Regions from separate parts of the Microbacterium canaveralium genome, predicted to be linked through region 2. Evidence: predicted binding sites of a transcription regulator. Region 2 holds the regulator's gene; each other region holds the start of a gene.
The links. The regulator HspR, encoded in region 2, represses chaperone genes until heat shock. The targets are predictions, from matches to a motif close to AAGTTGAGTCNNNNNGACTCAACTT.
Positions count from the first base shown of each region.

Region 1 (6,832 bases), 750 kb from region 2:
CACGGGGTCGACGTGTTCCAGACGTGCGGCAGGGATGAACTGCTGCCACACGGCTTCGACGTCGTCGGCACCGCTCGCACTCGCGGTGAGGACTCGGCCCATGTCGCCCCTCCTCCGCGGGGGTCGGTCCGCGGCACCGGGATATCTTGCCCCCACCCGCGGGGCTCACGTCGCTGAGGGACGCCGCGCGCGAGGGTCCGGCCTCGGAGCGAAAACGTCGCGGGTACGCGCGGTGGGCCGATGCTGTCAAGGGGCGGGAGGGGAAGGATCCGCCGTCGTTGGATGAGGGAGTCGCCTTCGCGGCGACGCGTGCGATCGCCGCACGGACGATGGAAAGGATCCCCCTCATGAGCGACGTCTCGTCCGACCCGAACATCCCCGCCGCTCCCGACGGTGTCACGGGCGTTCAGCCGCTTCGCGACGGTGACACCTCGATCGAGCCCGACCCGGCGCTCGACCCCGCGCAGGCGGAATGGGATGCCACCACCGCACTCGACGAGGGCGTGGACCCCGCGGATCTCGCGCCCGCGACCGCGACGGGTGCGGACCCCGCGGAGATCCCCGCCGACGATGCCGACATCCCGCTCGAGGACGTGCACCCCGAGTCCACCGGCACGGACTCGCAGGGGGAGGACCCCGGCGTCGTCGAACTCGGCGAGGACGGACAGGGAGACCTCGCGCCCGAGGATCTTTGACGGCTCACTTTTCGGCGACCGAGCCACGGCGGGCGATCTCATCGCGTCGTGGACGTGCTGGGCGGTAGGTCCGGTCGGCGCTGCACGGCTTCGCCGACCTCGAGCGGGTCGGGGCGTTCCGTCAGCCGGCGTCGATCGACGACACTGTCGCGGGTCTCGTGGACGCCCTGGATGCCGAGCTTTCGCGGCCCGCAGAAGGGGCGCGCGTCGTGGAGTGACGGCGGCGGAGGTCGCGGAGCGGGGTCGCTGCGTGCCGCACCCGGGTGCCGGCGTAGCGCACGCCTCCGCGGGCGTGGGCGCCGAGCGCGAGCCAGCTCGTGACCGCACGCTCGACGACCCAGAGCGGTGCCCAGACCGCCGCGGATCGCGGGTAGATGCGCCGCCCGCCGCCACGGCGTCGCCCCCGCTCCGCGACGACGGCGATCCCGAACGCGATGAGCATGAGGATGCCGGGACGTCGGCGCAGCGCGAGGAGGGTCGGCGCGAGGGCCAGTTCGAGGAGCAGGCGTCCGGGCTGGGCGCGGCTGTCGTAGGCCTGCCGCACCCTCTGGCCGAGGAAGTGGCGGAGCGTGGGTGGGCGGCGCATGACGTACACGTCGGTGAGCTGTCGTATCGCGCCGCCCCCGGCGCGGACGGTCCGTTCGAGCTCGAGGTTCTCGAAGAGGGCGTCGGCGTCATAGCCGCCGGTTCGCTCGAGCGCGGCGCGGCGGACGCCGCACGTTCCGGGGTAGTCATGGTGGAGTGCGCGGTTCAGGAGTGAGCGGCCCGTGTCCCACCGGGCGTGCCAGGGGAGGGGACGGAAGATGTTCGTCGGCGCGACGAGGTCGGCGTCGCGGAGCGCGGAGACGATGGCATCCAGTCCGTTCCGGTCGTAGCGGACGTCGTCGTCGGCCAGGATCACGCGCTCGTGCCGCGCGAGGGAAATTCCCGTGAGTACGCCCCGTACCTTGCCGTTCGCGCCCGTCGCCACGGTGGGGCGGACGTGTCGGACGTGGGCCGCCCATGCGGTCGCGTGGACGGCGAAGACGGGGGCGTCCGATCCGTCGACGACGGTGACGTCGATCCATTCCGCCAACGTGCAGAGGTACGCGGTCATGTCGTCCAGGCTGTCGTCGTGCTCCCACCGCAGCGGGAGTACGTACTCTGCGGCGAGACGCATCAGTCCTCGGTGCGGAACCCCGCGGGCTTGTGGGTCCCGTCGCAGAACGGCTTGATGGTCGACAGCCCGCACCGGCAGAGAGCGACCGTTCGCCGACGCTTCTCGATCGCGTTGCCGTCCACGTCGCGCAGGTCGACATCGCCCCGCACGAGCAGTGGACCGTCGGGATAGGCCGTGATCCGCGGCGGCTCCGATGTCATCGCACCTCCTCTGGCCGCAGCGACGACTCGCCGCGCGTCCACGCGTCGAGGAGGTACTCCCCGACGCGACCGTCCACGCTGAGGCAGACCGCGGCGCCGAAAAGGATGTCGGGGAGCAGGTCGGGGCGATCTTCGGCGAGGCTTCCCGCGAGGTCGCGGGCGGCGATCTGCTCGTGGACGGCGTCGGCTTCGACGTGCTCGTCGAAGTAGCCGCACACGTCGTCGTCGAAGCCGAGGCGGCGCAGGCCCTCGGCGTAGAGGCGGTTCGGGACCGAGGAGGTCATCTCGAACGCCGCGAGGTGGCCGACGATCGCGCCGAGCAGACGCCGATTGAGGCCGAACATCGACATCGCGTTGTGCGAGGCGAGTGTCACGGCCGGAACGTCGTCGACGTAGGCGCCGTACGTGTCCGAGAGTCCGGCGCTGCGGACCGCGCGGGCGAAGAGTTCGGCGTGCACGCGTCCAGGATTCCCGCCGCCGTACTCGTCGGACTGGATCTCCACCAGGGCGGCCTTGGGGCGCCCGGTCAAGCGCGGGATCGCCCACGAGTGGGGGTCGGCCTCCCGTAGGGTGTAGATCGATCGCTGCACGAGGAACTCGTGCGCCTGATCGAGAGTGGCCTTCTTCGCGAGGTAGCGCGAGAGACTCGGGCCGGTGTCGGCGGCGGTCAGGGCGAAGAGCGCCCGCGCAACGGCATCCATCGTCGTCGCGGGGAGTTCGGGCTGCGGCACGCGAGCGCGAAGTGCCGCCTCGAAAGCCCGCTCGATGACGCCACGCGTGGCGAGGAGCGACGGATCCCATTCCCGCTCGGGATCGAACGCCGCGACCGAACCGTACGCCGAGGCGTACAGCGCGAAGAGGGCGAGCTGCAGGTCATCGTCGGTCTCGACGTCGGTCGAGGCGGCGACGGCGCGGTCGGCCAGGGCGGTGTGGTTGGTGGGCGCGCCCCCGGCGAGATGCCGGAGGACGGCGGCGCTCACCGGGCCGCGCGGCGTGAAGGGGAGGGAGAGCCTGTCGTCGGCGTCGACGGCGGCCAGCGGATCGTGGGGGGAGAGGGTCGCGGACACCGGAGCACTCTGCGGGCGGGAGCGGTGATCGCCGAGACCCTTGACACGGGAGGAGGGGGCGACCCCGCGGTCACCCCCTCCGTGTACTCACTGCTCGATCGGCTGTGGTGTGCTCTCGTGAGCGGCGATGACGTCGTTGCCGTCTTCGGTCGAAACGGCGATGCGCCGAGGCTTGGCCTTCTCGCTCACCGGGATCATGACCGACAGGACGCCGTTTCGGTAGGTGGCGCTGATGTGTTCGGTGTCGATCCCCTGACCGAGGTTCAGCTGACGCACGAACGAGGCGGTCTCGCGCTCGCGCGTGATCCACTTGACGTCGTCGCCGGTTGCGAGGGTGCGCTCTGCCCGGATGGTGAGCAGTTGGCCGTCGACATCGATGTCTACCGATCCCGGGTCGACGCCGGGTAGGTCGGCGGACAGGACGTAGTGGTCGCCGTCGCGGTACAGGTCCATCGGCATGCGTCGCGGTCCGCCGCGGCGGGTGTCGAGGAGCGTCGACGCGAGGCGGTCGAGGTCGCGGAAGGGGTCGTAGGTGGCCATGGTCGTTCTCCTTTTCGATCGGTCCGGATCCGGCATCCGGAGGGATGTTCAAGTTGAGTCCGTTACGCTCAACTTGATGTCAGATTAGCACTCACGTGTGGCGAGTGCCAAGACCGCGGGCGCGCGATTGTGCTCCCGTCGGAGCGCTATGGCAACCCCCGTGTCGCCGGGTTCGCCGCCCCGTTTCGTGGTCGTCGACACCGCACCCCCCCGGGCGGTGTTCCGACGACGAAGGAGCACGATGTACTTCCACCGGCAGGAACTCCAGCACGCCGCTACACCCGACAAGCCCGACGCCGTCTACGCCCGCAAGCTGCAGGAGGTGCTCGGCGGACAGTACGGCGAGATCTCCGTCGCCATGCAGTATCAGTTCCAGGCGTGGAACATGCACATGCCCGGGAAGTACCGCGACCTCGTCTTCGGGATCGGCGCCGAAGAGATGGGCCACGTCGAGATGCTCGCGGTCATGATCGCGCAGCTGCTCGAGAAGTCGCCCCTCGGCATCACCGAGGAAGCCGTCCAGAACGACCCGACCGTGGCCGCGGTCATCGGTGGCACCGACATCCAGCACGGCATCGTCGCGGGCGCGGGAGCGCGACCCGTCGATTCCAACGGAAACCCGTGGCAGGGCAGCTTCATCACGGCCAGCGGCAATCTGCTCGCCGACTTCACGGCCAACGCGAACGCCGAGATGCAGGGACGCGTGCAGGTCGCGCGGCTCTACCACCAGACCGACGACCACGGCGTGAAGGACCTTCTCGCGTTCCTGCTGGCCCGCGACACGATGCACCAGAACCAGTGGGCGGCGGCCGCGGCCGAACTGCAGGAGGAGGGCTACGAGAGCCTCCCCGTGCCCAGCAACTTCCCGCTCGAGAAGGAGGACCGCGACGTGTCGTATCAGTACATCAACTTCTCCGACGGTGCCGCTGCCGCCGAGGGCCGCTGGGCGTCCGGCCCCACCCCCGACGGCAAGGGCGAGTTCACGTACCTCGCCTCACCGGAGCCGGGTGTGCCGATGCCGCCGCCCACGCACCCTGACGTCCGCTTCTACGGCACGACCGAGCTCCCCAACACGGTCGAGAAGCTCGCGGGGCGCGCCCAGGACGCGCTGCACAAGGAATGAGCGGGGTGGATGCCGCGATGCCGGGGCCCTCGACGGCCTCGGCTCCGCGCCGCGGAGCGAGCTTTCTCGCGATGCGGGCCGCCAAGATGCCGCGCGCGATTGTGGCGGGACCGTACGGCCATCCCTTCCACCCGGTGGCCGTGACGATTCCGATCGGCGCGTGGTCGTCGAGCCTCGTGTTCGACCTGCTCGGCCTCGCCGCCGATGACCCGCGTTCCTTCGCGACGGGGTCGAGGTGGCTCATCGCGATCGGGCTCGGCGGGGCGGTGGGAGCGTCGGTGCTCGGCCTGCTGGACATGTCGCGCATCCCGAAGGGCACTCCCGCACGTCGGACGGCCCTGGTGCACCTGACTCTGAACGTCACCGCAATGGTGCTGTTCTCGATCGGCCTGTTCGTGCGCATGCTCGATCTCGGCCGCGTCCCGGGCGTGGCGTTGGCGCTCAGTCTGATCGCCGCGTCGGGACTCAGCGTCTCGGGCTGGCTCGGCGGCAAGCTGGCCTACCGCTGGGGCGTGCGCGTCGCCGACGAGCACACCCAGCGCGAGGGCTTCGAGACGGCGTGAGCTCTCGGGACCCCGGATGCCCTGGCATCCGGGTCCTTCAGCGCGGACGGCGGACGGGGAACCGGGGCCAGCCGCCGCTCACGGCGCCCGGGTCGTGCTGCGGTGCCAGGACTGCGCCGGCGGTCGGGGCGGCGGGTCTCCGGCGCAGGCCGAGGGCATGCTGCAGCGCGCGGATGAATCGGTCGTACACGCGCGGAGCGAGCACCTGCAGCGGGCGGGCCACGAACTGCGCCGCGCCCACGCCGACCTCGAGCCGGCGTCCACGCGTGACGCGCACGATCGCGCGGGCGACGCGGTCCGCCGAGACCACCGGGGGCAGGGGGAACGGTGTGCGGCCGGTGTGATTCGCGGCGCGCTGGTAGATCGGCGTATCGATGCTCGCCGGCAGCACGACCCTCACGCGGATGCCGCGGTGCGGGAGCATCTCCTGGCGCAGCGACCGTGCGAAGCCCAGCAGGCCGTGCTTCGCCGCGACATACGACGAAACGTAGGGGCCGGCGACCTGGGAGTACAGCGAGCCGACGAAGACGATGGTGCCCCCGCCGCGCGCCCGGAAGTGGGGGAGCACGGCGCGAGCCGCCCGCATGTGGCCGACGAGGTTCGTCTCGATGACCCTGTCGCGCACGGCATCCGGGGTCTCTTCGACAGACCCGTACGAGAAGACGGATGCCGCAGCCACCCACACATCGATGCGACCGAAGCGGACGATCGCGGCGTCCGTCGCCCTGGTCGGGCCCTCGGGGGTCGCGAGGTCGATGGCAAGGGTGAGCACCTCGGCACCGCGGCAACGGCACTCCTCGGCGGCGGAGGCGAGGGCGACCTCGTCACGCGCGACGAGCACGAGCCGCGTATCGCGTCGTGCGAAGCGCAGCGCGACCGCGCGCCCGATCCCTCGGGAACCCCCGGTGACGACGACGACCTGACCCATGCTGCCCCCTTCGTGCGCGCCGCGGTGGCCCGTGACGTGTGCCGCGAGGTTAGGCGGCGGCGCGGCGAGGTCCGCGGGGGTTGACGGTGGGGATTCCATCGAGGGCGTGCCACGGGCAGCGACGCAATAACAGCACGTCAGCGCCCCCGCAACCCCGTGTGCGGTCGGACGTCTCCGCGCGAAGGGGACGTGTCGGCATCCGAAGCCTCGTGCACGCGGGTGCCGACCCGCACCGTCCGCCTCGCGGTAGCGTCGTCGGGTGATGGATGCCGTGCCCCGCCCTTCCGCCCGGCCCCAGCTCGTGCGAGCCCTGTGGGGCGCCACCCATCCCGGGCCCACGCTGGTGGTCACGGTGCTCTCGCTCGCCCTGGGCGTGGCGGCGGGCGTCGAGCCGCTCCGTCTCGCCGTGTTGGTCGCGGCCGTCTTCGCCGGTCAGGTCTCGGTCGGGCTGTCGAACGACGCGATCGACGGCGCCCGAGACGCCGCGGTCGGTCGTACCGACAAGCCCATCGCCGGGGGAGCGATCACGCCGGAGTTCGCGCTCGCGGTGGCGGTGG
Region 1 covers NZ_JBDFMA010000003.1:2,474,764-2,481,595, reverse strand. Annotated here, with positions in the region: gene ABC271_RS12835 (helix-turn-helix transcriptional regulator) at 1-102, opposite strand, end outside; gene ABC271_RS12830 (sugar ABC transporter ATPase) at 348-695, shown strand; gene ABC271_RS12825 (glycosyltransferase family 2 protein) at 817-1,854, opposite strand; gene ABC271_RS12820 (CDGSH iron-sulfur domain-containing protein) at 1,854-2,054, opposite strand; gene ABC271_RS12815 (iron-containing redox enzyme family protein) at 2,051-3,091, opposite strand; gene ABC271_RS12810 (Hsp20/alpha crystallin family protein) at 3,209-3,661, opposite strand; gene ABC271_RS12805 (manganese catalase) at 3,903-4,784, shown strand; gene ABC271_RS12800 (DUF2231 domain-containing protein) at 4,781-5,347, shown strand; gene ABC271_RS12795 (SDR family NAD(P)-dependent oxidoreductase) at 5,385-6,275, opposite strand; gene ABC271_RS12790 (UbiA family prenyltransferase) at 6,538-6,832, shown strand, end outside.
Region 1: a site for HspR is predicted at 3,712-3,736, ahead of ABC271_RS12810 (Hsp20/alpha crystallin family protein). Genes of this name have one in related genera too.

Region 2 (6,832 bases):
CTCGACCGACCGACCGACCGACCGACCGGCCGAGCGCGCGGCGCCGCGGGCGGGCACCCGGCCGCCGGCAGAAGTTGAGCCGATTCATATCAAGTCTCCTTGACGCCCGAAACGCCCTGCGCTAGCCTTGAGTCATCGCGGCTCAACCCGCGCAGCAGACTTTGCACCAAGCCCGAGTCGTGGCATCCGCCCGGCTCATGATCAAGGAGACACATATGCCACGTGCAGTGGGAATCGACCTCGGGACGACCAACTCCGTCGTGAGCGTGCTCGAGGGTGGCGAGCCGAAGGTCATCGCCAACGCCGAGGGCTTCCGCACGACCCCCTCGGTCGTCGCGTTCACGAAGGACGGCGAGGTGCTCGTCGGCGAGACCGCCAAGCGCCAGGCCGTCACGAACGTCGACCGCACCGTTTCGTCCGTCAAGCGTCACATGGGCACGACCTGGACGTTCGACGTCGACGGCAAGAAGTGGACGCCGCAGGAGATCTCCGCGCGCATCCTCCAGAAGCTCAAGCGCGACGCCGAGGAGTACCTGGGCGACAGCGTGACGGATGCCGTCATCACGGTGCCCGCGTACTTCAACGACGCCGAGCGTCAGGCGACGAAGGAAGCCGGCGAGATCGCGGGCCTGAACGTCCTGCGCATCATCAACGAGCCCACCGCGGCCGCTCTGGCCTACGGTCTCGACAAGGGCAAGGAGGACGAGCTCATCCTCGTCTTCGACCTCGGTGGCGGAACCTTCGACGTCTCCCTCCTCGAGGTGGGCAAGGACGACGACTTCTCGACCATCCAGGTGCGCTCGACCGCCGGTGACAACCGCCTCGGTGGAGACGACTGGGACCAGCGCGTCGTCGACTACCTGATCAAGCAGTTCAAGGACACCACGGGCGTCGACGTCTCGGGCGACAAGATCGCCCTGCAGCGCCTCAAGGAGGCCGCGGAGCAGGCCAAGAAGGAGCTGTCGAGCTCGACCTCGACCTCGATCAACCTGCCCTACCTCTCGCTCACCGACTCGGGCCCCGTGTCGCTGTCCGAGACGCTGACGCGCGCCAAGTTCGAGGACCTCACCAAGGACCTCCTCGACCGCACCCGCAAGCCCTTCTCGGACGTCATCCGCGAAGCCGGCGTCAAGGTCGACGACATCGCGCACGTCGTGCTCGTCGGTGGCTCGACCCGCATGCCCGCGGTCGCCGAGCTCGTGAAGAAGGAGACCGGTCGCGACGCGAACAAGGGCGTCAACCCCGACGAGGTCGTGGCCGTGGGCGCAGCCCTGCAGGCCGGTGTCCTCAAGGGCGAGCGCAAGGATGTCCTTCTCATCGACGTCACCCCCCTGAGCCTCGGCATCGAGACCAAGGGCGGCATCATGACCAAGCTCATCGAGCGCAACACCGCCATCCCGACCAAGCGCAGCGAGACCTTCACCACCGCCGACGACAACCAGCCGTCGGTCGCGATCCAGGTCTTCCAGGGCGAGCGCGAGTTCACCCGCGACAACAAGCCGCTGGGAACCTTCGAGCTCACCGGAATCGCCCCGGCTCCCCGTGGCATCCCGCAGGTCGAGGTCACCTTCGACATCGACGCCAACGGCATCGTGCACGTGTCCGCGAAGGACAAGGGCACCGGCAAGGAGCAGTCGATGACCATCACCGGTGGCTCGTCGCTGCCCAAGGAGGACATCGAGCGCATGGTCCGCGAGGCCGAGGAGAACGCGGCGGAAGACAAGAAGCGCCGCGAGTCCGCCGAGACCCGCAACCAGGCCGAGACCCTGTCGTACTCGATCGAGAAGCTGATCAAGGACAACGAGGACAAGCTGCCCGAAGAGGTCAAGAACGACGTCCAGGCCGACGTCGACGCCCTCAAGACGGCTCTCGCCGGTGACGACGACGACGCGGTCAAGACCGCGTTCGACAAGCTGAACGCCAGCCAGGGCAAGCTCGGCGAGGCCATCTACGCCTCGTCGCAGGCTCAGGGCGAGCCGGCCGACCCCAACGTCGGTCAGCCCGGCAACGGCGAGACGCCGAACCCCGAGGAAGACGTCATCGACGCCGAAGTCGTCGACGACGACACCGACGACAAGAAGTAAGCGACAGATCCCATGGCACACAAGGACGACGAACAGCCCCAGGGCTCGGGCGCCGGTCCTGACGAGACGACGGGGCCGGAGGAGAACACCTCCGGCCCCGCGCCGTCGGGCGAGCAGACCCCGGATGCCGAAGGCCTGACGATCGAAGACATCCTCGGCGCCGAGCAGACGCCCGAGGCCGCCGCAGAGGGGGCTTCCTCCGACAAGGAGGCCTCGCTGCTGATCGACCTCAAGCGCCTGCAGGCCGAGTACGCCAACTACCGGCGGCGCACCGAAGAGCAGCGCGAGCGCGAGATCGAGCGCGCCAAGGGCGAGGCCGTGAAGGGCCTGCTGCCCGTCATGGACGACCTCGACCGTGCCGAGAAGCACGGCGACCTCGTCGAGGGCACCCCCTTCTCCGCGATCGGCGACAAGGTGCGGGCCGTGGCCGAGCGCCTCGGCGTCGTCTCGTACGGCACCGCCGGCGAGCCCTTCGACCCGCAGCACCACGAGGCGATCTTCCAGGCGCCCACTCCGGGTGTGACCCAGGCCACGGTGCTCGAGGTCGTCGAGGTCGGTTACCGCCTCGGCTCCGTCGAGCTGCGACCGGCCAAGGTCGTCGTCGCCGTGCCGGTCGAGTAGGAGGACGCATGGCGAGTCAGGACTGGTTCGACAAGGACTTCTACAAGGTCCTCGGTGTCGACAAGGACGTGAGCGCTGCCGATCTGAAGAAGACGTACCGCAAGCTCGCGCGCCAGTACCACCCCGACTCGAACCCGGGTGACGCGAAGGCCGAGGCCAAGTTCAAGGAGATCAGCGAGGCCTACTCGGTGCTCAACGACCCCGAGCAGCGCGAGGAGTACGACCAGATCCGGGCAATGGGCTCCGGGGCGCGCTTCTCGGCACCCGGGACCGCGAGCGGTGGCGGCTTCGACGACGTGTTCAGCCGCTTCGGGCAGCAGCGCGGGGGAGCGACGGGCGGATTCGAGGACTTCTTCTCGATGTTCGACCAGCAGGGCGGCGGCTTCGGCTCCGGCCGGTTCGGTCAGCCGTCCGGCGGGTACCGCGGATTCGGCGGTCCGCAGCGAGGCGCCGACGTCACGGCGCGAACGACGCTCGACTTCATCACCGCCGCAAAGGGCGAGACGATCACCCTGCAGGGCGAGGACGGCGTGCCGTTCAAGGTCAAGATTCCCGCGGGCGTCTCCGACGGCCAGAAGATCCGGCTCCGCGGTCGCGGTCGTCCCTCCCCGGACGGCGGCGAGAGCGGTGACATCGTGGTGACGGTCGCTGTCCGGCCCCACCCGGTGTTCTCCCGCGACGGGCTCAACCTGCGGCTGACGGTCCCCGTCACCTTCACCGAGGCGGCGCTCGGAGCGACGATCGAGGTGCCGACCCTCGGGGGCGAGCCCGTGCGGCTGCGCGTGGCGCCGGGCACTCCGTCGGGCCGCGTGCTGCGCGTCAAGGAGCGTGGCATCCATTCGTCCAAGGGGACGGGCGACCTGCTCGCGGAGGTCCAGGTGGCCGTTCCCGACCACCTCGACGACGCCGCCCGCGAGGCCCTCGAGCGCTTCCACGCGCTCGAACCGAAAGAGAATCCCCGCGCCGACCTGATGGCCAAGGCGCGGCAGTAACGCTGGACTCCTGGCATCCGCCACAATCGGATGCCAGGAGCCGGCGATCGATGCGAGAGGAGAGGCCGTGTCCCAGAAGGAAATCGACGAGGACGCGCCGATCTTCGCGATCGCCGTGGCAGCCGAGCTGTCGAACATGCACCCGCAGACCCTGCGGCAGTACGACCGGCTCGGTCTGGTCGTGCCCGCTCGCACGCAGGGCGGATCCCGGCGTTATTCGAGCCGTCACGTGCAGCAGCTGCGCGAGGTCGCTCGCCTGTCGGGCGAGGGCATGAGCCTGCCCGCGATCGCGCGGTTGCTCGCGCTCGAGGAGCAGGTGCACGACCTCGCTCGCCGCGTCAACGATCTCGAACGCCAGCTCCTCGCCGAGCGTCAATCGCGTCCGGGCGCGCGCGTGTTCGCCGCCGGGGCGACCGGCTCGGTCGTGACGCTGCCGCACGGGGCGCGCGTGCGGCGTGCGACGGACATCGTGCTGTGGCGTCCTCGCGGCGTCTTCGATCACGACGAGGACTGACGCAGCACGAACCGATCATCGGGTGAAGAGCGTCCGAGGTAGTCTGTCAACGGTCGACAGTTGGGAGCAGACGTGTCGGAGCTTCGACCCCTCGCCATGGGCGACCAGATCGCGCATCGCCTGCGCGTCGAGATCATCCGCGGCGTCATCCCGCCGGGCACGCACCTGGCGGAAGACAGCCTGGCCGCGCGCTTCGACGTGAGCCGCGGACCGGTGCGAGACGCCCTCCGTCAACTGGAGGTCGAGGGTCTCGCCGAAGACAGGCGCAAGCGCCTGTACGCGCGGGCCATGGACCTGCGCGACGTGGAGGAGCTCTACGTCGTGAGGGAGGCGCTGGAATCGCTCGCCATCCGCTTGGCCATCCAGAACGCGAGCGCAAGCGACTGGGATCGCGTGCAGCGCATCGTCGATGGCATGTCGGCCGCCGCGAGCAGCGACGACGGCGAGCGTTTCGCGGAGCTCGACATGGAGTTCCACACCAGCTTCTACACCAACTCGCAGAACCGCCGTCTGGTGGACGCGTGGCGTCCGTACCAGCGCATCTTCGCGATCTTGTTCGAACTGAGCGACACCTCCGACATCGCCTCCGCGACCGAGGACCACCAGGGGTTCCTCGACGTCATCCGGACGGGAGACGTGGATGCCGCCGTCCACCGCCTGCGCCTCCATCTGACGCTCGCGAAGGGGCACGTCCGCGACGTGCTGCGAGGTCTCGCGGCAGGCTCCACCGCCTGACGCGCGCGCCCACCCGGTGCGGACGCGGCGGAGGCCACCCCGCTCGTCCGACGATTCCGCGCGCCGTTCGACGGTGACGCGCCCAGCCGTCGCGCGCGCATGCGGGCCCTCGCGCGACGGACGCAAAGGGGCGGCACCGCGTATTGACACCCACCGATCCCGCCCATATGGTAACTGTTAACAGTAGACAGATCGTTCGATGGTGATCGGTTCTTCGGATCCCCTCGCCGTCCAGAAGGGCTCCGCAAGATGACCTCCGCCTCCTCCGCCGTCGGTGACGGCCGCACCGTGATCGTCGGACCCGTGCGTTACGCCGAGCTGTGCGGTTCCGGTCGGCAGCTGCTGCTCGACCACGGGTTCACCCTCGTCGAGAACGAGGCGACGGTGCCGTGGACGCAGCCCGAGCTGCACGCCCTTCTCGCCGGCGCCGACGCCGCGGTCGCGGGCGTGGAGGTCTACGACAGCGCCGCCCTCGCCCACGCCGACCGGTTGCAGATCATCTCGCGCCTCGGTGTCGGCCTCGACAACATCGACCTCGACGAGACGCGAATCCGTGGCATCCACGTCGTCAACGTCCCCGGCGGCAACGCCGCCGCGGTGGCCGAACTGGCGATCGGTTTCATGATCGCCGTGCTGCGCCGTCTGCCCGAGATGGATGCTGCGACGAAGGCCGGCCGCTGGGACCGCTTCGTCGGACGCGAACTGGCAGGCAAGTCCATCGGCCTCATCGGATTCGGCGCGATCGCTCAGCTCGTCGCCCGCCGTCTGCACGGCTTCGACGTCGCGGTCACCGCGTACGACCCGTTCGCCGACGAGGCCGCCGCCGCGCGACTAGGTGTCCGCCTCGCGGACAGCGCGGCTGCGGCGGTCGCTGACGTCGACATCGTCAGCGTGCACGCGCCCCACACCGCCGCGACCCACCACATCGTCGATGACACCCTCATCGACGCGATGCGCGAGGGCACGATCCTGATCAACACCGCGCGCGGTGGGCTCGTCGACCAGGCCGCGCTCGTGCGGGGTCTGGCATCCGGTCGCGTCGCCGGCGCGGGCCTCGACGTCTTCGAGGTCGAGCCCGCCTCGGCCGAGAACCCCCTCTTCGCTCACCCGAACGTTGTCGTCGCGCCGCACGCGGCGGCGGACAGCCGCGAAGCGTACGAGCGCATCGGCCTGGCCACGGCCCGGGCGATCGTCGACGTCTTCGCCGGGCGCCTTCCCGAGGCGCTCGTCGCATAACTCCTGCTGCAATCACACACCCCGAGAGGAACACCGATGTTCACTACACCGCACACCCGACGCGTCGTCGCGGGACTGGCCGCCGCAGGCGCCGTCGTACTCGCGCTGACCGGATGCGCCGGCGGAGCAGGCGGCGATGACGCCCCCGTCTCCGAGATCACCGTCGTGGCCGCCAACAGCCCCTGGGTCGAGGGGGTGAAGACGCTCGCGACGAAGTACAAGGACGAGACGGGGATCACCGTCAACATCGAGGCCTACGGCAACGAGCAGCTCAACGACAACTACAAGGTCAAGCTCAACGCGTCGTCCTCCGACTTCGACGTCATGGCGTTCCAGGTGCAGGACGTGATGCGGGAGTTCTCGCGCAACGGCTGGCTCGCCGATATGACCGACTACGTCTCCTCGGATGCCGCGTGGAACTGGGAAGACTTCCAGCCGGCGGCCCGCGACGCGGTGCAGCTCGACGGCACCGTCTACGGAGTCCCCGTCATGACCGAGCGCCAGATCGTCTACTACCGCACCGACCTCCTGGAGGCGGCCGGCATCCCGGTTCCGGAGACACTCGACGAGCTCGAGTCGGCCGTCGCCGCTCTCAACAAGCCCGACGCCGGCGTGTACGGCATCGCGATGCGCGGCTCGCGCGTGCCGCT
Region 2 covers NZ_JBDFMA010000003.1:3,229,219-3,236,050, reverse strand. Annotated here, with positions in the region: gene dnaK (molecular chaperone DnaK) at 216-2,084, shown strand; gene grpE (nucleotide exchange factor GrpE) at 2,097-2,705, shown strand; gene ABC271_RS16380 (DnaJ C-terminal domain-containing protein) at 2,714-3,697, shown strand; gene ABC271_RS16375 (heat shock protein transcriptional repressor HspR) at 3,765-4,211, shown strand; gene ABC271_RS16370 (GntR family transcriptional regulator) at 4,284-4,946, shown strand; gene ABC271_RS16365 (NAD(P)-dependent oxidoreductase) at 5,196-6,182, shown strand; gene ABC271_RS16360 (ABC transporter substrate-binding protein) at 6,219-6,832, shown strand, end outside.

Region 3 (6,832 bases), 1.0 Mb from region 2:
CGTAGGGTGGGAAGCCCCGCACCCGAACGAGGAGAGACGTGTTCCGCACGCCCCTGGCCCTGTTTCGAACGCTCGCGATCGCCGAGGCGGTCTCGTGGACCCTCTTGATCGCGGGGCTTGTCCTGCGCGCGACCGCCGACCTTCCGATCGCGGTGACGATCGGTGGTGGCATCCACGGGTTCGTGTTCCTGGCGTACGGCGCGACTGCGGTCGTGGTAGCTCTGAACCAGCGCTGGGGCGTGGGCCCCGCGGCCGTCGCGATCATCAGCGCGGTGATCCCGTACGCGACGGTTCCCACCGAGCTGTGGCTGCACCGCACCGGGAGGTTGCGCGGAACGTGGCGCCTCGAGGCCGGGGACGACCCGCACGATCAGCGGCCCCTCGACCGTGTGCTGCGGTTCTTCCTGCGGCGGCCGTGGGTGCTCGGCATCCTGATCCTGCTCGCTGTCGCGCTGATCTTCGTGGTGCTGCTGGTGGTCGGCCCGCCGGGTGGCAAGGGCTGAACCCTCGGGACTATGTCCCAAAAATGGATGGCTGGCGCCGCTGCTGCTGGACACATGTGGGACACGCACCGCCAGAAGTGGGACGAGGGCGCGCGGGGAGCTGCAGAGGGCGACGTGTCGGAGCTTGTCTCAAGAGTGGCCGGTGCGGGTGGCGCGCACTGACTATATGTGGGACACGCACCGTCAGAAGTGGGACGAGGGCGCGCGGGGAGCTGCAGAGGGCGACGTGCCGAAGCTTGTCCCAAGAGTGGCCGGTGCGGGTGGCGCGCACTGACCATATGTGGGACACGCACCGTCAGAAGTGGGACGAGGGCGCGAAGGGAGCTGCAGAGGGCGACGTGTCGGAGCTTGTCCCAAGAGTGGCTGGTGCGGGTGGCGCGCACTGACCATATGTGGGACACGCACCGTCAGAAGTGGGACGAGGGGGTGCCCCAGAGCGGCTGATGCTCAGCGGCGCGTCGACACCGTGACCGTGAACTTGCGGTCGCGGGCGACCTGACGCGTCGGGCCGACGATCCGCTCCAGCGCCGGACGGTACTGCAGTGCGGAGTTCCACACCGTCCACAGCTCGCCGCCGGGCGCGAGGGCGCGGGCGGCGTCGGCGAAGAAGCGCGGTGCGATGCCCTCGTTGATCGCGGAGCCGGAATGGAACGGCGGGTTCAGAGCGATGAACCGCGCGCTGCCGTCGGGCTGTGCGCCGAGCATGTCGTCGCGGACGACCTCGACACGGTCGGCGACGCCGTTGGCCGCGGCCGTCGCGCGCGCGGAGGCCACCGCGGCGGCCGACTGGTCGCACGCGATTACCCGAAGGTGGGGATGCCGCATCGCGAGCGCCGCGGCCACGACCCCGCTCCCGCACGCGTAGTCGATGGCCTCGGGGGCTGTCGGTTCGGGCAGGTGGGCCAGCAGCAGACGCGTGCCGATGTCGATCGACGCGCCCGCGAAGACGCCGCCGAAAGCGCGGACCTCCAGCCCGTCCACCGCGGCCGCCTCGGGCTGCGGGTCTGCGCCGTCGTGCGGGCCGCGGGAAACGAGGACACGCGACTTCTGTCGGGCGTGCGTGACGTCGACGCGGTCGAAGCGCGCCCGCAGCACGTCGTTCATCGTGGGCGTCATGTGCTTGATCCGGCCGCCCGCGAACACCACGACGTCGGGGTGGGCATGCGCGGCGATCAGACCCGCGATGTCGTCGAGTCCGCGGAGCGACCGGGGCAGACGCAGGAGGACGACCCGCGCGTCGCGGACGAGGTCGGCATCCAGACCGTGGGACGAGAACGCATCGTCGAGTCCGACGCGGGAGGCATTGGCAGCGAGTGCCCGTTCGCCGGTGAGGGCGTCCTGGTGCACGCGGATGCCGCGGGCTCCGTCCGAAGCGGCGCCCAGGGTCAGCGCTCCGTAGGCGTCGTCGATGACGACGAGCGTTCCGTCGGGGACGTCGCGCCGCGCGGCGGCGGATTCGTCGAGGATCAGGCGATCGGCGGCATCCACCGCGACGAGGTCCGGACCCTCGAGGTCGGGCCAGCGGCGGACGTCGTCGAACGAGAAGGTCACCGGGGCGTCGTAGGCGGCGATTACCGGGTGCCGAAGTGGAACGGCAGCGCGAGGGAGGCGGCCACCAGCAGGATGCCGAGGGCGAAGAACAGCGCGGGCGCGGCGAGCGAGAACGACAGGCCCGTGAGCAGCATGCCGCCGACGAACAGGATGAGCGAGACGATGAACATAGGGGATCCCTTCGGTCGCTCCAGGCTATCGTGCCGCGTCGGGCGCCCGGTCCGCGGCGGGGGGAGTCTCGCGGAGAGCCGCGTGCGTCCACAGGGTGCTCCCGGCCACCGCGGCCGGCATGACCGCGATCGCGCCGAGCGGCACGAGGAAACAGAGCTGCGTCGCCACACCGAAACCCAGGGCTCGCGCGCGGTTGTCGCGGAGGACGGCGCGGCGAGCGCGGCGGTCCAGCCCGCGCGCGGACAGAGCGCGCGAGGTCAGCTCGTCGGCGAGCAGCCATCCGGTCAGCAGGAGACCGGTGGTGAAGCCGAGGACGCCGCCGACGAACGGGATGAGTCCGAGCAGCCACGCGGCCAGGGCGGCGAGCGCGCCGCGGGCGATGAGGCGCACGGCGTCTCCGGCCGCGCGCCAGAAGCCGTACTCGGCATCCGGGATCCGGCCCGTCGCCGTGAGTTCAGTGGCACGCCAGATCCGGTCGTAGAACGGCTCGCCGACCGCGAGGGTCACCGCCGTGAACGACACGATCGCGAGGAACGCGACCGCCCCGAACGAGGCGACCGCGATCGCGGTGCGCAGGACGGTGGCCCAGAGCGGATCCCAGGTGTTCGCGAAGGGCGTCCAGTCGTCCACGACCTCGCCGAGGAGGATGCCCCAGCCGACGAGGGCGGCGCCGAAGACCAGCCCGACGAGGAATCCGGGGATGAGTCCGAGCGCCATCGCGCCGGGGGAGCGGCGCCACTGGCCGAGGCCGCGGAGGAGCATCCGGGCGCCGTGGAGAAACTCGCGCATCCGGGCATTGTCGCAGAGCGGCGCGCGGGAACGTCGGGGCTCGCTGACAGGATGTGGGCATGCGCATCCGCACCACGTCGACGCAGCGCACCTATCGGTACGTGCGGCTGACGATCCTCGCCGCGACCCTGCTTCTGGCCGTCGCGGTGGGGATGCAGGCGATGGTCGGGGGCCCGCTCCCGTCGCTGAGCGCCGCGTACTACACCCCGGCGGGGCCGATGTTCGTGGCCGCTCTCTTCGTGGTCGCCGCGGCCTTCGTCGCGCTGTCGGGCCACAGCGTCGAGCAGGGCCTTCTCGACGTGGCCGCGGTGCTGGCGCTCGTGATCGCCGTGGTCCCGACCACTCTCGAGTCCGAGGTCTGCGGCGAGCTCGTCCGGTGCGTTCCGCCGGCGACCATTCCCACCGCGGTGAACAACGGTGTCGCGGTGGCATCCGTCGTCCTCGTCGGCGTGATCGCCGGGGTCGTGCTGTCGATCGTGCAGGGCACGATGTCCCGCGGAGTCGTGCTCACGGCGGGCGCCGTCGCGACACTCGTCGTGGGGGTGATCGTGTGGGCGGCTGTCGCCCCGACGTCCTTCCTCGCCGCCGGGCACAACGTCGCCGCCGTCGGGTTCTTCCTTCTCGTGGGAGCGGTGGCCGCGATCGCCGCGTGGCGCCCGCAGCGCGCACCGGAGCGGTTTCGCCCGGCGTACGCAGCGGTGGCGATCGGCATCCTGCTCTCCCTGGTGGGGCTCGGTGTCACGCTCGCAGCGGCGGCCGGGGGAGCCGACATCGTGCGGCCCGTGCCCTGGCTGTTCGTGGGCGAGGCGGCGGCGCTCGTCCTGTTCGCCGTGTTCTGGATCCTCCAGACGGCGGAGCTGTGGAACGAGCCGGACCCGCGGCTCCGGGCCTGACGCGCGATCGCCGGGAATATCCTCGGAGCCGCACCGTTGAACTTGATACGCAGTCGCTCAAGTCTCAAAATTGAGTCGACTCCACTCACGTATCACAGGAGACGGAATTGCCCGAAGATGTCACCCCCGGCGCCGGGGACAACGGCGCCCAGTCGTTCGACGAGTTCCTCGCGCGCTACCTCGCCGGTGAGCGGGCCCGCGCCGAGCGCTCGATCGACCTCAGCCGGTTCCTGAGCGCGCGCACGCAAGAGGCGCTGCAGGACGCCGGTCGCTACGCGCTGGGCCGCGGCCAGCGGGAACTCGACGCGCTGCACGTCCTGCACGTGCTCGTCGGGCAGTCGCCCGCTCGCGAAGCCGTCGCCCGTCTCGGCGCCGACCCCGCCGCGATCGCCCGCGCCGCCGAGAGCCGCCTCCCGGCCGCCGGTCCCGCCGCCGACGTCGACGGCGCCGTCGTGGCGGGGTCGGTCCAACGCGCCCTGTTCCACGCCTTCCAGGTCGCCCGCGCGGCCGGATCGACCTACGTCGACCCCGACCACCTGTTCTTCGCGCTCGTCCTCGCGCAGGACGCCCCGGCCGGTCAGATCCTGGCCCAGGCCGGTGTCACCGCCGAGGCCCTGACGCAGGGGGTGCGCGAGACCGTCGTCGGCGGCGAGCAGCCCTCCGCGCCCGAGGAGACGGCATCCACGACCCCCAACCTGGATCGCTTCGGTACCGACCTCACCGCGCTCGCCGCGGACGGCCGCCTCGACCCGGTGATCGGCCGCGCCGACGAGATCGAGCAGACCATCGAGATCCTCAGCCGCCGCACGAAGAACAACCCCGTGCTGATCGGTGAGGCCGGCGTCGGCAAGACCGCCGTCGTCGAGGGACTCGCCCGCGCGATCGTCGAGGGCAGCGTCCCCGAGCAGCTGCGCGACACGCGCGTCGTGTCGATCGACCTGGCCGCGATGCTTTCCGGCGCCCGCTACCGCGGCGACTTCGAGGAGCGTCTCACCCAGACGATGGACGAGATCGCCGCTCAGTCCGGCAAGCTCGTCGTCTTCATCGACGAGGTGCACACGATCGTGGGCGCCGGCGCCGGTGGCGACGGAGCGATGGATGCCGGAAACATCCTGAAGCCGCGCCTCGCTCGTGGCGAGCTGCACCTGGTGGGAGCCACCACGCTCAAGGAGTACCGGACGATCGAGAAGGACCCCGCTCTCGAGCGGCGCCTGCAGCCCGTGCGGGTGGGCGAGCCCTCGATCCCCGACGCGGTCGAGATCCTGCGCGGCCTCCGCTCGGCCTACGAGGAGCACCACGCCGTGACGTACACCGACGACGCGCTGCGCGCCGCGGTGGAGCTCGGCGACCGGTACCTTCCCGACCGCGTGCTGCCCGACAAGGCGATCGACCTCATCGACCAGGCCGGTGCGCGCCTGCGTCTGCGCCTGGGCGCCAAGGTGGACGTGTCCGCCCTGGTGGAGCGTCTGGCCACGCTCGAGGCCGACAAGAACGCCGCCGTCTCGGCGGAGCACTACGAAGAGGCGTCTCGCATCCGCGACGAGATCACCGCGGTGCAGGAGCGGCTCGAGAAGGCCACGTCCGCCCCGCGCCCCGACGCGGTGGTCGACGAGTCCGAGATCGCCTCGGTGATCAGCCGGGCCACCGGCATCCCGGTGTCGCGTCTGACCGCTTCCGAGCGCGGACGTCTCGCGCACCTCGAGGACGACCTGCACGCGAGGGTCATCGGGCAGGATGCCGCGGTCACCGCGGTCGCCAAGGCCGTGCGTCGCAACCGCACGGGCATGGGTGACGAGAACCGTCCCGTCGGATCGTTCCTGTTCCTCGGACCCACCGGTGTCGGAAAGACCGAGCTCGCGAAGGCGCTCGCCGGATCGCTGTTCGACGACGACTCCGCCGTGATCCGTTTCGACATGAGCGAGTTCGGCGAACGGCACACCGTGTCGCGCCTCATCGGTGCCCCTCCGGGATACGTCGGCTACGACGAGGCCGGACAGCTCACCGAGCGCGTGCGCCGGAACCCCTACTCGGTCGTGCTGTTCGACGAGATCGAGAAGGCCCACCCCGACGTCTTCACCCTGCTGCTGCAGGTGCTCGACGACGGGCGCCTGACCGACGGCCAGGGACGCACGGTCGATTTCCGCAACACGGTGATCGTGATGACCTCGAACCTTGGCAGCGAGTACCTGGCATCCCGTTCGGGAGCCATCGGGTTCACCACGACCGGGCGGGAGTTCGACGACGCCGACCTGCGCGACCGCGTCATGGGGAAGCTGCGCGAGGCCATGCGGCCCGAGTTCCTGAACCGGATCGACGACATCGTGATGTTCCGCAAGCTCGAGAAGGAGCAGCTGCGCGACATCGTCCGGCTGCTGCTCGAGCGCACGTCGAAGCGTCTCGCTTCGCGCGAGGTGTCGCTCGAGGTGACGGATGCCGCGATCGACCGCCTCGCCGAGGTCGGATACGAGCCCGAGTACGGTGCACGGCCGCTGCGCCGGGTCATCCAGCGCGAGATTGACGATCGCATCGCCGACCTGTTCGTCGCTGGTGAGCTGGTCGACGGGGGAGCGGTGACGGTGGATGCCACGGCATCCGGGTTCGTCGTCCGGGCCGCGGTGGAGGCACTCGCCGCGTAACGGCTGGTGTCGGCCCTCGGACCCTTCGGGTTCCGAGGGCCTTCGCCGTTTCGGGTGCCGGCGCGGTGCGTGCCGAACTCCGGAGTTTCGTGGCGATCCAGCGCCCTGGCCGCGGCGTGGAGGCGGCGATGCCGGGTTTCTCCGGAGTTCGGCACACGCCGGACCGGGTGCCCCGGGCGCCTGGGTGGCCGCCCGCTGCCGAATGTCAGTGGGGCACGGCAGAGTAGGGGTATGAGTCGCATCGGCACGATCTTCAGCCCGTACCCGCACCCGCCCGAGGAACTGCGCG
Region 3 covers NZ_JBDFMA010000003.1:2,179,675-2,186,506, reverse strand. Annotated here, with positions in the region: gene ABC271_RS11435 (DUF3817 domain-containing protein) at 39-503, shown strand; gene ABC271_RS11430 (class I SAM-dependent methyltransferase) at 951-2,054, opposite strand; gene ABC271_RS11425 (hypothetical protein) at 2,075-2,224, opposite strand; gene ABC271_RS11420 (EI24 domain-containing protein) at 2,250-3,014, opposite strand; gene ABC271_RS11415 (hypothetical protein) at 3,074-3,907, shown strand; gene ABC271_RS11410 (ATP-dependent Clp protease ATP-binding subunit) at 4,015-6,543, shown strand; gene ABC271_RS11405 (LLM class flavin-dependent oxidoreductase) at 6,775-6,832, shown strand, end outside.
Region 3: a site for HspR is predicted at 3,975-3,999, ahead of ABC271_RS11410 (ATP-dependent Clp protease ATP-binding subunit). Genes of this name have one in related genera too.